Regions from separate parts of the Streptacidiphilus sp. EB103A genome, predicted to be linked through region 2. Evidence: riboswitches for the same ligand, from Rfam matches in the RefSeq annotation. Region 2 holds a riboswitch; each other region holds the start of a gene.
The links. A riboswitch is a leader RNA that binds a small molecule or an ion and turns the genes downstream of it on or off. The one in region 2 is predicted to bind cobalamin.
Positions count from the first base shown of each region.

Region 1: another riboswitch for cobalamin. It lies ahead of ABH941_RS36250 (HoxN/HupN/NixA family nickel/cobalt transporter); the one in region 2 lies ahead of ABH941_RS28275 (ribonucleoside-diphosphate reductase subunit alpha).
Region 3: another riboswitch for cobalamin. It lies ahead of ABH941_RS14875 (cobalamin biosynthesis protein); the one in region 2 lies ahead of ABH941_RS28275 (ribonucleoside-diphosphate reductase subunit alpha).
Region 4: another riboswitch for cobalamin. It lies ahead of cobI (precorrin-2 C(20)-methyltransferase); the one in region 2 lies ahead of ABH941_RS28275 (ribonucleoside-diphosphate reductase subunit alpha).

Region 1 covers NZ_JBGCAQ010000028.1:111,039-114,731, forward strand. The annotation lists gene ABH941_RS36235 ((2Fe-2S)-binding protein) at 1-152, opposite strand, end outside; gene ABH941_RS36240 (siderophore-interacting protein) at 262-1,098, shown strand; gene ABH941_RS36245 (ArsR/SmtB family transcription factor) at 1,121-1,522, opposite strand; cobalamin riboswitch at 1,603-1,826, shown strand; gene ABH941_RS36250 (HoxN/HupN/NixA family nickel/cobalt transporter) at 1,860-2,963, shown strand; gene ABH941_RS36255 (AAA family ATPase) at 3,169-3,693, shown strand, end outside.
Region 2 covers NZ_JBGCAQ010000018.1:176,271-179,963, forward strand. The annotation lists gene ABH941_RS28260 (histidine phosphatase family protein) at 1-371, shown strand, start outside; gene ABH941_RS28265 (hypothetical protein) at 372-1,118, opposite strand; gene ABH941_RS28270 (GNAT family N-acetyltransferase) at 1,259-1,792, shown strand; cobalamin riboswitch at 1,805-1,935, shown strand; gene ABH941_RS28275 (ribonucleoside-diphosphate reductase subunit alpha) at 2,094-3,693, shown strand, end outside.
Region 3 covers NZ_JBGCAQ010000008.1:89,558-93,250, forward strand. The annotation lists gene ABH941_RS14865 (NAD(P)/FAD-dependent oxidoreductase) at 151-1,551, shown strand; gene ABH941_RS14870 (hypothetical protein) at 1,701-1,973, shown strand; cobalamin riboswitch at 2,015-2,245, shown strand; gene ABH941_RS14875 (cobalamin biosynthesis protein) at 2,349-3,287, shown strand; gene ABH941_RS14880 (cobyric acid synthase) at 3,284-3,693, shown strand, end outside.
Region 4 covers NZ_JBGCAQ010000008.1:104,254-107,946, forward strand. The annotation lists gene ABH941_RS14910 (LuxR C-terminal-related transcriptional regulator) at 1-1,435, opposite strand, end outside; cobalamin riboswitch at 1,535-1,688, shown strand; gene cobI (precorrin-2 C(20)-methyltransferase) at 1,763-2,497, shown strand; gene cobM (precorrin-4 C(11)-methyltransferase) at 2,494-3,315, shown strand; gene cbiE (precorrin-6y C5,15-methyltransferase (decarboxylating) subunit CbiE) at 3,312-3,693, shown strand, end outside.

The sequences.
Region 1 (3,693 bases), on a different contig from region 2:
CGCACACCGTCCGCGCGTTCGCGCAGCAGCCGCGGGTCCTCGACCAGGGTGCGCAGCTCCTGCCACGGCGGGCGGGCGGGTGCGTCCCCGTGGTGGCTGTGCAGGGCGAAGAACGGCCCGAGGGCCGCGAGCTGGTCGAGCATCGCGAACATGAGCACAGTCTCCCTGGCTGGAAATACGCGGAAAGGTAAGGTTTCGGAAATTGCCGAGCCATCCCCTGCACTATGGGGATCACAGGTTCGAAGTTCCCAGGGAGTGTTTATGGCAGGCCGACCCGAGCGCCGACCGCAGCAGACCCACCGTGGCCGGGTGGAGCGCGTCGAGCGGCTCACGCCGCACATGATCCGGGTCGTCCTCGGCGGCGAGGGCCTCGCGGCCTTCGCCACCAGGGGGCTCACCGACCATTACATCAAGATCCAGTTCCCGCGCCCGGGCGTGGTCTATCCGGAGCCCTTCGACCCGGCGCTGATCCGCGCCGAACTGCCGCGCGAGGACTGGCCGGTGACCCGTACCTACACCGTGCGGCGCTGGGACGCGGAGACGGGCGAGCTGACGGTGGACTTCGTCCACCACGGCGACGAGGGAGTGGCCGGGCCCTGGGCCGCGCGGGCACAGCCCGGCGACGAGATCCACTTCGGCGGACCCGGCGGCGGCTACGCCCCCTCCCCCGACGCCGACTGGCACCTGCTGGTCGGCGACGAGAGCGCGCTGCCCGCCATCGCCGCCGCCCTGGAGCAGCTGCCCGAGGGGGCCAGGGCGCATGTCTTCGTCGAGGTGGCCGGTCCCGAGGAGGAGCAGAAGCTGCCCACCCCGGCCGACGCCGAGATCACCTGGCTGCACCGGGGCGAGGGACGGATCGGCGAGGCCCTGGTCCGCGCCGTCTCCGGGCTCGACTTCCCGACCGGCCTGCCCGAGGCGTTCGTGCACGGCGAGGCCGGCTTCGTCAAGGAGCTGCGCCGACTGCTGCGGGTCGAGCGCAGCATCCCGATGGACCGGCTCTCCATCTCCGGCTACTGGCGCACCGGTCAGGACGAGGACGGCTGGCAGTCGACGAAGCGGGAGTGGAACCGCAGCGTCGAGGAGGAGCAGGGGAGCTGAGGCCCCACGGCGGCGCGGTTCGTCACCCGTGGGCGGTGGCCGACTCGGCGCCCACACCTGCCGTCTTGACGGCGGATGACCCGAGCGAGTCGAGCAGCGCGGCCGTCCGGGCGTCGGTGAGCCGGTAGCGGACCACGCGGCCGTCCTTGTCCGGGGTGACCGTGCCCGAGGCGCGCAGCAGCCGCAGCATCTGCGAGACCGCGGTGTCGGAGATCCCGGTGGCGATGGCCAGGTCGGTGACGGCGATCGGGCCGCCGTGGTGGACCGCCAGCAGCAGGGTGAGCCGGCCGGGCTCGCCCAGCAGCGCGAACCTGGCCGACCATTCGGCGACCCGGGCGGCGTCGCCGATGCCCTCGATGGCGTCGCAGACGGTGTGCTCGTCGATGGTGCGCCGGTGCGCGCGCTCCTCGGGAACCAGATGCATGCGCCCACTTCACCTCAGAGTCCGAGTGAGATGCAACACCTGCACAGCTGTGCAGGCTTGATGATGTGGTCCCCGCACCCCTACGGTGGTTCAGCCGTGGTGTTCGGGAAGACCGGTGAAGGGCCCTCAGGGGCCCCAGACCGGAGCGGCCCTCGCCACTGTGATCGGGAAATCTCCGCACCGTGCCTGTTCCTCCGCCGAGGAGCCGGCGGCCACTGGGCGCGCTCGCGTGCCTGGGAAGGCCGGGTGCTGGAGGTGTTCGCACCCGTCAGCCAGGAGACCGGCCACGGCACCGCACGACTTACTGTCCACGAGGTGCTGGAGAGGCTGCCCTGCTATGACCCTGCCCGAAAACCCCGTCATACCCGTGAACCCCGTCATACCCGTGCTCCGCTGGGAGCGCAGGGACTGGATCCGCACCGGCGGGCTGATGGCGGTGATCGCCGCGCTCCATGTCGTCGCCTTCGGCATCCTGGCCGTCATGGTCGCCCCGCACCACTACACCGTCGGCAAGCAGGTCTTCGGCCTCGGCCTCGGCGTCACCGCCTACACCCTGGGCATGCGGCACGCCTTCGACGCGGACCACATCGCCGCCATCGACAACACCACCCGCAAGCTGATGGCCGACGGCAAGCGCCCCATCTCGGTCGGCTTCTGGTTCGCGCTGGGCCACTCCAGCATCGTGGTGCTCCTGGCCGCTGGCATCGCCGCCGGAGCCCGGTTCGCCGGGGCCGTGACCAATGACTCCTCCAGCACCCACCAGGCCCTGGGCGTGGTCAGCACCAGCGTCTCCGGCGGCTTCCTCTACCTGATCGCCGCGCTCAACCTGGTCTCCCTGTTCGGCATCAACCGGGTGTTCCGGGCGATGCGCCAAGGACAGTTCGACGAACACGAGTTGGAGAAGCACCTGGACAGCCGCGGTTTCATGAACCGCATCCTGGGCCGGCTCACCAAATCGATCACCCGCCCTGGCCAGATGTTCCTGATCGGCCTGCTGTTCGGCATCGGCTTCGACACCGCCACCGAGGTCACCCTGATGGTGATGGCCGGCTCCGGCGCCGCGGCCGGCCTCCCCTGGTACGCCATCCTGTGCCTGCCGCTGCTGTTCGCCGCCGGGATGAGCCTGTTCGACACCCTCGACGGCACCTTCATGAACTTCGCCTACCACTGGGCGTTCTCCAACCCGGTGCGCAAGGTCTACTACAACCTCGCCATCACCGGCCTCTCGGTCGCCGTGGCGTTCCTGATCGGCACGATCGAGCTGGTCGGTGTGGTCCACGACCAGCTCGGTCTCGACGACCCGGTCAGCAACTGGATCTCCGGCGTCAACCTCAACAACGTCGGCTTCGTCATCGTCGGACTGTTCGTGGCGGTCTGGGCCTGCGCCCTGGCCTACTGGCGGCTGGCCAGGGTGGAGCACCGCTGGGGGAACCAGGCCTGACCCGTCGCGGCCGTCCCGGCGGCGCACGGCGCCCGGGACCGACCGATGTGACCGGATTCGGTACCGCCCGGACCCTTGACTCACAGGTACGCCTTCTTGACGTCGCGCCCGCGGCACGCTGGGATTCGTGGCAGTCATTGCAGACTATGTCAGGTCCATGGCGTGACAGGGCGCGGCGGGGGTACTCAGGAGGACGGACGGTTCCATGCAACCAGCACCGAGCGGCAGCACACCCCCGATCGGCCGCGGCCTGCTCCTCACCGAGGCCCGTGGCGCGCTGCGGCCTGACCGAGGGCTGCTGCTCACCGGTCCGGCGGGGATCGGCAAGAGCGCGGTCCTGGACGTCCTCGCCGCGGAGGCCGCCGCGGCGGGAATGCTGGTCCTGCGCAGCGCGCCGATCCCGGAGGAGTCGGTGCTCCCCTATGCCGCCCTGTCCGACCTGCTGTCCTGCGTGCCCGCCGACCTCCTGGCCCAGTACCCGCCGCTGCTGCTCCGCACCCAGCCCGGCACCGCCCAGGAGCGGCTGGCCCTGCACACGGCCGCGGTCCGACTGCTGCGCACCCTGTCCGCGGACGCGTCCGTGCTGCTCGTCCTGGACGGGCTCCAGGACCTCGACCTGCCCAGCGCCGCGCTGCTCTCCTTCCTGACCCGCCGGGCCGGCACCCTGGCCGTCACCGTGGCCGCCGCCGAACGGACCGGCTCAGGCGAATCGGCCCTGCGCAACCGGCTC
Region 2 (3,693 bases):
TCCTGGAGATGGTCACCAAAGCGGCCATCGAACTGCACCACCCCGCCGAGGCGGCCCGGCGCCGCCGCCTCGGCGAGCTGCGCTGGCGGCCCCCCGGCGGCGAGTCGCTCGCCGACGTCGCCCTGCGGCTGCGCAGCCTGCTGCGCGACCTGTACGAGACCGAGGCCTCCCGCCGGGTGCTGCTGGTGGCCCATGACGCGGTGGTGGTGATGCTCCGTCACATCCTGGACGACCTGGACGAGGAGGGCTACCTCGCCCTGGAGCGCGAGGGCGCGGTCGGCAACGCCTCGATCACCCGCTGGTCCCGGACCTCCTCCGGCCAGCTCAAACTGGACTGCTACAACAGCATGTCGCATCTGGACCCGGGCTGATCAACCCTCCGGCTTCACCCTGCGGCGGCGCGCGCACCCCAGCAGCGCCGCGCCGCCGCCCACCGAAAGCGCCGCCGCCCACGCGATGGGCGCCGTCGCCTCCGAGCCGCCGGTGGCGGCCAGTTGCGGCCGCTGGTTGCTGAGCGCATGCCGGCTGACCGCATGCCCGCTGACCACCCGGAAGAAGTGCGGGTCGGTGATACCCACGGGAAGCGGCACCAGTTCCCCGTCCAGCGGCACCGGCACATAGCCCACCGCCAGGGTCACCCAGCGCCCGAGCGGCGCACCTGCGGTGAACCGCAGCCGCAGCGGCACCGACGCCCGGCCCTTCGCGGTCACCGCCAGACCGTCCGCAGGGCCGATCCGGCCCAGCAGCGCGCCGTCCTCCTCCAGCAGCCGGACCCGCCGCCAGGACGCCCCGGCGCCGCGCCGCCACTGCAGGCGCACCTCTCCGGCGTGCAGACCCCGCTTGTGAGCCCCCAGCACCAGCACCGGCTGGACGCCGCGGCAGGACGCCCCGGTGTGGTTGCGCACCCCCAGCCGGGCCCCCGACCAGGAGCCGCCGGCCCGGTAGACCCGGTGGAACCGGTGCAGGGCGAACCCCAGCGGCTGTTCGGAGGCCGAACCCACCCTGCACGGGGCCGCCCTGGTGCTGTCGGACGCGGCCCGGGCCGTTCCCGCGAGGCCCAGCACCGCCTGCCCGGCAAGCACCGCCACTGCGATACCGCTGACCCATGCACGCCGCACTGCCGCCTCCCTCGCCGCCCGCATCCCTCCGGCCCTCACCTGAATCTGACACGGCGCCGACTCTCCCGCCCGGTGGCCGCCGCCACCGGGGTGAGCGACCCTGCCGTCACCGGTCACCGCAGCTCAGGCAGACTTTTCCCATGAACGTCATCGTGCGCCCCGCCCTCGACTCCGAGGTGGACGCGGCAGGCCACCTCACCGCCGAGTCCTTCATCGCCGACGGCCACACCACCCGCGGCGGCCACTACGAGCCGCGACTGCGCGACGGCCGCGACCGCGCCACCAGGGCCGAGCTGCTGGTCGCCGTGGACCCGGTCAGCGGCGCGCTGCTGGGCTCGGTGACCTTCGCCCCGCCCGGTTCGCCCTACGCGGACCTGGCCGCGGGCGACAAGCAGGAGGGGGAGTTCCGGATGCTCGCGGTCTCCCCCGAGGCCCGCGGCCGGGGCGCCGGCGAGGCGCTGGTGCGGGCCTGCCTGGACCGGGCCAGGGAGCTGGGCCTGTCCCGGCTGGTGATGTCCACCCAGCCGGGCATGGTGCACGCCCACCGGATCTACGAACGACTGGGCTTCGTCCGCACCCCGGAGCGCGACTGGTCGCCGGTTCCCGGCATCGACCTGATGACCTACGCGGTCGAGCTCACTACCGAGAGCGACCCTGCACGACACAACATGTAGGGGTGCTTCGGGAAAGCACCCCTACATGTATGCTCACTCTCGCTGACGACGCAGGGGAACCCGGTGCGATTCCGGGACTGCCCCGCAGCGGTGAGCGGCTTCTGCCGCGAGTCCGAGTACCTGCCGACAGCCCGCTCCGCGCTGCCCTACCGGCGCCGCCCGGAGTGCTGCACGTCCGGGCCTCGCGGGTGGGCCGGGGACGCGCTCCGTGCTGCCTTCGGGCTGCCCGGCGGCGCCCCCGCTCCTCCGTCCGCCGGCCCGCCGCCGACCGGCCGCCAACGAGGAGCGCACAGTGACAGTGATCGACACGACAGTCCCGCAGCAGACCGCCGTCCCCCGGCCCGCGCCGGGCGACGGCCCCGGAGCTGCCCTGCTGCGCACCCTCACCGAGCGGTCCACCGACCTCACCAGCGTCGACCCGGGCCGGGTCGCCGCCGCCGCGCTGCGCGGCCGCAGTTCCGTCTCCGACTACGCCGAGCTGCGCGGCCTGGCCGTCGAGGCCGCCGCCTCGCTGATCGCCGAGGACCCGGAGTACTCCCGGCTGGCGGCCCGGCTGCTCGCCGAGGAGATCCGCGAGGAGGCCGCCGGCCAGGGCGCGACCTGCTTCGCCGCCTCCATCGCCGTCGGCCACCGCGAGGGCCTGGTCGGCGACGCCACCGCCGCCTTCGTCGCCGAGCACGCGGCCGCCCTGGACGCGGTGATCGACCCCACCGCCGACGACCGCTTCGAGTACTTCGGCCTGCGCACCCTCTACTCCCGCTACCTGCTGCGCCACCCGATCACCCGCCAGGTCATCGAGACCCCGCAGCACTTCATGCTGCGGGTGGCGTCGGGCCTGCAGGTCGGAGGGGACGCCGCATCGGTGGCGGAGGTCGCCTCGCTCTATGCGCTGATGAGCCGGCTGGAGTACCTCCCCTCCTCCCCCACGCTGTTCAACTCCGGTACCCGGCACCCGCAGATGTCCTCCTGCTACCTGCTGGACTCCCCGCTGGACGAGCTGGACTCGATCTACTCCCGCTACGCGCAGATCGCCCGGCTCAGCAAGCACGCCGGCGGCATCGGCCTCTCCTACAGCCGGATCCGCTCCCGCGGCAGCCTGATCCGCGGCACCAACGGCCAGTCCAACGGCATCGTGCCGTTCCTGCGCACCCTGGACTCCTCGGTCGCCGCGGTGAACCAGGGCGGCCGCCGCAAGGGCGCGGCCTGCGTCTACCTGGAGACCTGGCACGCGGACATCGAGGAGTTCCTGGAACTGCGCGACAACACCGGCGAGGAGGCCAGGCGCACCCACAACCTCAACCTGGCGCACTGGGTCCCGGACGAGTTCATGCGCCGGGTGGACGCCGACACCGAGTGGTCGCTGTTCTCCCCGGGCGATGTGCCCGAGCTGGTCGACCTGTGGGGCGCCGAGTTCGACGCCGCGTACGCCAAGGCCGAGGCGGCGGGCCTGGCCATCCGCACCATCCCGGCCCGCGCCCTCTACGCCCGGATGATGCGCACCCTGGCGCAGACCGGCAACGGTTGGATGACCTTCAAGGACGCCTCCAACCGCGCCGCCAACCAGACCGCGCTACCCGGCCGCACCGTCCACTCCTCCAACCTCTGCACCGAGATCCTGGAGGTGACCGACGACAGCGAGACCGCCGTCTGCAACCTCGGCTCGGTCAACCTGGGCGCGCATCTGCTCTCCAGCGGCGAAATGGACTGGGAGCGGCTGGACTCCACCGTCCGCACCGCGGTCACCTTCCTGGACCGGGTCGTCGACATCAACTTCTACCCGACCCCGGAGGCCGGGGCGTCCAACGCCCGCTGGCGCCCGGTCGGCCTGGGCGTGATGGGCCTTCAGGACGTCTTCTTCAGGCTGCGCCTGGACTTCGACTCACCCAAGGCCAAGGCGCTGT
Region 3 (3,693 bases), on a different contig from region 2:
AGTACCCCGCGGCGGTACGCGCCAGCGGTGCGCGGCCATCCGACGGAGTGTCCGAGTCCACCGTGCGCACCTGACACAGTGGGCATTGCCGCAGGTCCGGGGCATCGGTAGCGTGCCGGGCACTATCCGCAGCAGGGAAGCAGGTCTCGCGTGGGCACGTCCGCCACCGCCAACGGCGGTGTCTCGTTCTGGTATTCGACCATCGGGCTCCCCACCCCGCGAAGGCCGCTGGACGGTTCGGCCGAGGCCGATGTCTGCATCGTGGGCGGCGGCTACACCGGCCTGTGGACCGCGTACTACCTGAAGAAGGCCGATCCCGGCCTGCGCGTCACCGTCCTGGAGCAGCGCTTCTGCGGGTACGGCGCGTCCGGCCGCAACGGCGGCTGGCTCTACAACGGCTTCGCCGGGCGCGGCGTCTTCGCCCGCAGGTACGGCAAACCCGGCGCGATCGCCATGCAGCAGGCGATGAACGGCGCGGTGGACGAGGTGATCGCGGTGTGCGCGGCCGAGGGCATCGACGCCGACATCGCCAAGGGCGGGATGATGGAGGTCGCCCGCACCCCCGCCCAGTTGGAGCGGCTTGGGGCGTACGTCGAGAACGAGCACTCCTTCGGCGAGACCGGCCTGGAGCTGCTGAGCCCGACCGAGGCCGCCGCGCGGATCGACGTGGACGGCGCCCTGGGCGCCTGCTGGACCCCGCACGGGGCCCGGATCCAGCCCGCGAAGCTGGTGGTCGGGCTGGCCCGGGTGGTCGAGTCGATGGGCGTGTCGGTGTACGAGTCCACGACGGTGACCGAGATCGTTCCGGGCTCGTCAAGTGCGCTCGCCAAGGCGGTCACCGACCGGGGCACGGTGTCGGCGCGATTCGTGCTGCGGGCCACCGAGGGCTTCACCTCGGCGCTGCGCGGCGAGCGGCGGTCCTGGCTGCCGATGAACTCCTCGATGGTGGTCACCGAGCCGCTGCCGGCCGCGTTCTGGGAGGCGGTCGGCTGGTCCGGGCGGGAGACCCTGGGCGACATGGCGCACGCCTACATGTACGCGCAGCGCACCGCCGACGACCGGATCGCCCTGGGCGGACGCGGCGTCCCGTACCGCTTCGGCTCGCGCACCGACAACGACGGGCTGACGGCGCAGAAGACGGTGGACCAGCTGCGGGCGATCCTGGAGGACTTCTTCCCGGCCGCGGCCGGAGCGCGGATCGACCACGCCTGGTCCGGTGTGCTGGGCGTGCCACGGGACTGGTGTTCGACGGTGGAGCTGGACCCGGCCACCGGTCTCGGCCTGGCCGGCGGCTATGTCGGCAGCGGCGTGACCACCACCAACCTGGCCGCCCGGACCCTGCGGGACCTGGTGCTAGGGGAGGACACCGGGCTGACGGCACTGCCCTGGGTGAACCACCGGGTCAGGCGCTGGGAGCCGGAACCGCTGCGCTGGATCGGCGTGCACGGCATGTACGCCGCCTACCACGCGGCGGACCGGCAGGAACGCGGCGGCAGGGCGACGACCTCGCCGATCGCCCGGGTCGCCGACGTGGTCTCGGGACGGCACTGAGCCGGGACGGACCGGCGGGCGGGCCGCAGGGCGCTGACTGTCCGCAGTCGCGTGCGGACTCCCCGAGATGCGGAACACGGAGCGGTGGCTGAGGCTGGGATCCGGGGGGAGTCGGAAGACCGCAGCAGCACTGACCGCCTGGGGTGCCCATGTCTGTCCTACTCTGCGTCGTCATAGCTCCGATCGGCCTGCTCGTGATCCTGGGCATGTCATGGTTCGAGGACCACTTCCTCCGCCCGCCCACCAGCCCCGGTGAGCAGGTCGTACTCAGCCAGGTCGTGCAGGGGCAGGTGCTGCCCGGTCCGGTCCTGGGCCCGGTCCAGGCCCCGGCGTCGTCCGAGCCGGGATCGCCCGGCGTCGAACTGCTGCGCGTCGTCCGCACACCGAAGCAGCTGCCGGCGAGCAAGAACAACGCCGCCTGAGAAGGGGGCCGTCGGTGGCCGGGGTCGGCGTCGGTTGACGCTCGGTCCGGCTGCGTGGTGGTATCAGCAGGCCAAACGGAGGCATGGAGAGGAAGCCGGTGAAGGGGGAGACCCCCAGTCCGGCGCGGTCCCGCCACTGTCACCGGGGAGCGCCCTCGAACGACGGCCACGGCGGCGGCCACACCTGCTTCAGGCGGTGGCAGCTGCGGGAAGGCCCGGGGGCGTGTCGATCCGGGAGCCAGGAGACTCTCGCCCCCGGTTCGTCGATCCAGGGCGCGGACCCTGAGTGAGGACATTCACCGCCATGCGCGTTGCTGCCGCACCACCACTTCTGCCTGTAGTCCCCGTCGCCGCTCAGCCCTGCGGCTGACCGCCGTGCGGGCGACCACCGCCCTGGGCCTCGCAGCGGGATTCGCGGCCGACGCCGCCCTCGGCGACCCCCGGCGCGGGCACCCGGTGGCCGGGTTCGGCCGGGCGGCCGGAGCACTGGAGCGGCTGATCTGGCGTGACCGGCGCGGCACCGGAGCGGTCTTCACCGGGCTCTGCGTCGGCGCCGTCGCCGGGGCGGCCCGCTGCGGCGAGCACGCCCTGCGCGGCAACCCGGCCGGGACGGCGCTGTTCACGGCCGGGGCCACCTGGACCGTGCTCGGCGGCGCCTCCCTGGTGCGGGAGGCGCGCACCATTGGCGCCGCGCTGGAGGCGGGTGACCTCGCGGCCGCGCGCAAGCGGCTGCCCTACCTCTGCGGCCGCGACCCCAGGGAGCTGACCGAGCAGCAGATCGCCCGTGCGGTGGTCGAGTCGGTGGCCGAGAACACCGCCGACGCGGTGGTGAACGCCCTGGTGTGGGGCGCGGTGGCGGGCGCTCCCGGGCTGCTGGCGTTCCGCGCGGTGAACACCCTGGACGCCATGGTGGGCCATCGCTCGCCCCGCTACCTGCGGTTCGGCTGGGCCTCGGCCCGGCTCGACGACGTGGCGGGCTGGCCGGGGGCCCGGTTCACCGCGCTGCTGACGGTGGTCGCGGCGGGGTCGGAACACCGCCGGGACGCCTGGCGGGTCTGGCGGGCGGACGCCTCCAGCCACCCCAGCCCCAACGCCGGCCAGGCGGAGGCGGCCTTCGCGGGGGCGCTCGGGGTGCGACTGGGCGGGACCTTGAAGTACGGCGAAAGAACCGAGCACCGTCCGGTGCTCGGGGCCGGGTCGCGGCCGGTGGCGGTCGCGGACATCGAACGGGCCTGTCGGCTTTCGCGACGGGTAGGACTGCTGGCGGTCGGCGTGACCGCGCTGGTCGCGGCAGGAAAGGGGAGGCGCCGATGAACGGGGCACTGCTGGTCGCGGGGACCACGTCGGACGCGGGGAAGAGCGTGGTCACCGCCGGTGTCTGCCGCTGGCTGGCGCGCCAGGGGGTCTCGGTCGCGCCGTTCAAGGCGCAGAACATGTCGCTGAACTCCTTTGTCACCGCCGACGGCGCCGAGATCGGCCGGGCCCAGGCGATGCAGTCGGCCGCCGCCCGGATCGAACCCGAGGCGGCGATGAACCCGGTGCTGCTCAAGCCCGGCGCCGACCACCGCAGCCAGGTGGTGGTGCTGGGGCAGCCGGTCGCCGAGGTCGGCGCGCTGGACTACCGCGAGCGCAAGCCCGCGCTGCTGCGGATCGCCCTGGACTGCCTGGCCGATCTGCGCAGCCGCTACGACGTGGTGGTCTGCGAGGGCGCGGGCTCCCC
Region 4 (3,693 bases), on a different contig from region 2:
GGCCCGGCAGGGCGCCGTCGTGGTCGCCGACGAACAGCGACAGCTCGGCGCCCAGGCTGAGCGCGAGCGATCGGGCCGCGGTGGGCTCGGGCTGCTCGGCGAGGGCGAGGTCGATCCAGTGCCGCCCCTCGGCGTGCATCCCTGAGCAGATCCAGAACACCCACAGGTCGGTACAGAAGGAGAGGGCCTGGTCCGAGTCCCCCGAGGTCTCGATCATGAAGCGCAGCGCGGCGCGCAGGTTCTCCAGCTCCGGGCAGAGCGCCCGGAACAGCGGCAGCTGCGCGTCGGTGGCGAAGCGCGCCCGGAACTCGGCTGCCAGCACCCGGTAGTGGTCCAGGTGCCGCTGCCGGACCTCGGGCCCTCCGCCACTCTGCTCCAGCCACTCGCCGCCGTACTCGCGGATGGTGTCGAGCAGCCGGTAGCGGGTCCGGGCGTCGTCGGTGTCGACCCGCAGCACCACCGACTTGTCGACCAGGCCGATCAGATGCTCCAGCACCGTCCCGCCGCCGAGTTCGCCGCCGGCGCAGATCCGCTCCACGGCGGTCAGGTCGAAGCTGCCGGCGAACACCGACAGCCGGGCCCAGAGCAGCCGCTCCTCGGCCGTGCACAGCTCATGGCTCCAGCCGATGGTGGTGCGCAGGGTCTGGTGCCGGGGCAGCGCGGTGCGGCGGCCGCCGGTGAGCAGCCGGAAGCGGTCCTCCAGCCGGGCGACCAGCTGGTCCAGCGGGATCGCCCGGAGCCGCACCGTGGCGAGCTCGATGGCCAGCGGGATGCCGTCGAGACGGCGGCACAGCGCCAGGACGTCGGCGCGGTTGGCGTCGCTGAGGGTGAATCCCGGCAGCACCGCGGCCGCCCGCTGGGCGAACAGGGCCACCGCGCCGACCCCGTCCGGGCCCTCGTCCTGGACCGGCAGCGGGGGGATGACCAGGGTGTGCTCCCCCGGGACGTCCAGCGGCTGGCGGCTGGTCGCCAGGATGCCGATCCCGGGCGCGTCGCGCAGCAGCAGGTCGGCGAGCATGGCGCAGGCGTCGACCAGGTGCTCGCAGGTGTCCAGGACCAGCAGCGCGGTCCGGTCGGCCAGGTACTCGGTGAGGAAGTCCAGCGGCGGACGCGCCGTCTGGTCCACTATCCCCAGCGAGGCGCAGACCGCCCTGGGCAGCAGTTCCGGCTCCGGGAGGGCGGAGAGCTCGACCAGGTAGACCCCGTCCGGGTAGCGCTCGCGCATCCCGGCGACGGTGCGCAGCGCGATCCGGGTCTTGCCGACACCGCCGGGACCGGTCAGCGTGACCAGTCTGGCCTGCGTCAACAGCCGTTCCACGGAGGCCAGTTCGGCTCTGCGGCCGACGAAGCCGGTGACTTCGGCGGGCAGTTCCCCGACCCGCCTGCCATGGACGCTGAAGGTCATCTCCACCCCGCCCGCCTCGCCGGTCAGCACCCTCCCGAGAGTATCGGTTCGTTCACTGCCTGTGGTGGTGATCAGTCAGAACGGAGGTGGGCGAGGACACAGCCGCTCCGGTTGACCTGGCGACGGCGCACGTGGTGGGATTTTGAAGCCTTGTACGGCGGCAATGATGAGGAAGTCCGGTGCGAATCCGGCGCGGTCCCGCCACTGTCACCGGGCGACGCGTCCCGTTACCGGGCGCGGCCGTCCCCGAGCCAGGAACTCTGGCCGCCGACACCACGATCCGGGGCGCGGACCCCGAGTGAGGACTACTGCCATGCGCTGCTGCGCTCCCGTGCCCCGCTGCCTGCCCACACCGTGGTGACGCCTCGACTGACCGGCGTGGGCATGGGCCCCGGCGATCCCGAGCTGGTCACGGTCAAGGCGGTCCGGGTGCTGCGCGAGGCCGCCGTGGTGGTCGTCCCGGTGCTGGACAGCGGCGAGACCGGACGGGCCGAGGCGACCGTGCTGCACCATCTGGACGGTGCCGCGGCCAAGGTCGAACGGGTGGTCTTCGCCCTGAACGAGCGCGAGGACCGGGCCCGCCGCGAGGCCGCCTGGGACGCGGCCGGCGCCCGGGTCGCCGAGCTGCTGCGGGAGCACGGCAGCGTCGCCTTCGCCACCATCGGCGACCCCAATGTCTACTCGACCTTCACCTACCTCGCCCAGACGCTGGCCCCGCTGGTCCCGGGCCTGGTCGTGGCGACCGTCCCCGGGATCACCGCGATGCAGGACCTGGCCGCGCGCAGCGGCACCGTCCTGGCCGAGGGCACCGAGCCGCTGACGCTGGTCCCGGTGACCGCGGGAGCGGAGGTGCTGCGGGACGCCCTGGCCGGGCCCGGCACCGTCGTCGCCTACAAGTTCGGACGGCTGGCCGAGCAGGTCGCCGCCGCGCTGCGGGAGACCGACCGGGACGGCACCGCCGTCTGGGGGTCCGCGCTGGGCCTGCCGGACGAGCAGATCCGCCCGGCCGGGCATCCGCTGACCGGATCGCTGCCGTACCTCTCGACCCTGATCGCACCCGCGACCCGCACCCGCCGTGGAGGCAAGCTGTGACCGGTACCGAGGCCATCAACGGCAAGGTCACCTTTGTCGGCGCGGGCCCCGGAGCCGCGGACCTGCTCACCTTCCGCGCGGCCCGGGCCATCGCCGAGGCCGACACGGTGATCTGGGCCGCCAGCCTGGTCCAGGCCGAGGTGCTGGAGCACGCCCGCGAGGACGCCGAGATCCTGGACTCCTCGCTGATCCCGATGGAGGACGTGCTGGCGGAGTACCAGCGCGCCGCCGACCAGGGCCGCCGGGTGGCCAGGATCCACTCGGGGGACCCCTCGCTGTGGGGTGCGGTCCAGGAGCAGCTGGACCGCTGCCGTGAGCTGGGCCTGGAGACCGAGATTGTCCCCGGCGTCTCCTCCTTCTCCGCCGTCGCCGCGATCATCCAGCGCGAACTGACCATCCCCGAGGTGGCCCAGAGCGTCATCCTGACCCGGCTCGGCGGGGGCAAGACCCCGATGCCGCCCGGCGAGGAGGTGCGCGACTTCGCCCGGCACGGCACCACCATGGCGATCTTCCTGTCCGCCGCGCGCACCAAGCAGCTGGTGGAGGAGCTGACCGCGGGCGGCTACCCGCCGGAGACCCCGGTCGTGGTCGCCTACCAGGCGACCTGGCCGGACGAGCTGGTGCTCCACGGCACGCTGGAGAGCCTGGAGGCGACCGTCAAGGAGCACCGGCTGTGGAAGCACACCCTGTTCCTGGTCGGCCCGGCGCTGGCGGCGACGGGGACCCGGTCGCACCTCTACCACCCCGGCCACTTCCACACCTTCCGCAAGGCCGACCCGGCGGCCCGGCGCGCCCTGCGCAGCAGCGGAGCGTCGTGACGGACCGGCACCCGATCACCGTCCTCGGCGCCGGGCAGGCCGCGGAGCACGCTGCCCTGATCGCCGGCGCCGGGCTGGCTCTGGGCGCGCGTCGGCACCTGGACGCCGCCGGGGTGCCACCGGAGCGGGCGGTGGTGCTCGGCCCGCTGGCCCCGGCGCTGGACGCGGTCGCCGCCGCGCTGGCTGCCGACGCCGGTCCGGTGCTGGTGCTGGCCTCCGGGGACCCGGGGTTCTTCGGCATCGTCCGCGCCCTGACCGAGCGTTTCGGCCCGGGGGCGCTGGACGTCCGACCCGGCGTCAGCAGTGTCGCCGAGGCCTTCGCCCGGGTGGGTCTGCCCTGGGACGACGCGGTGGTGGTGAGCGCCCACGGCCGTGACC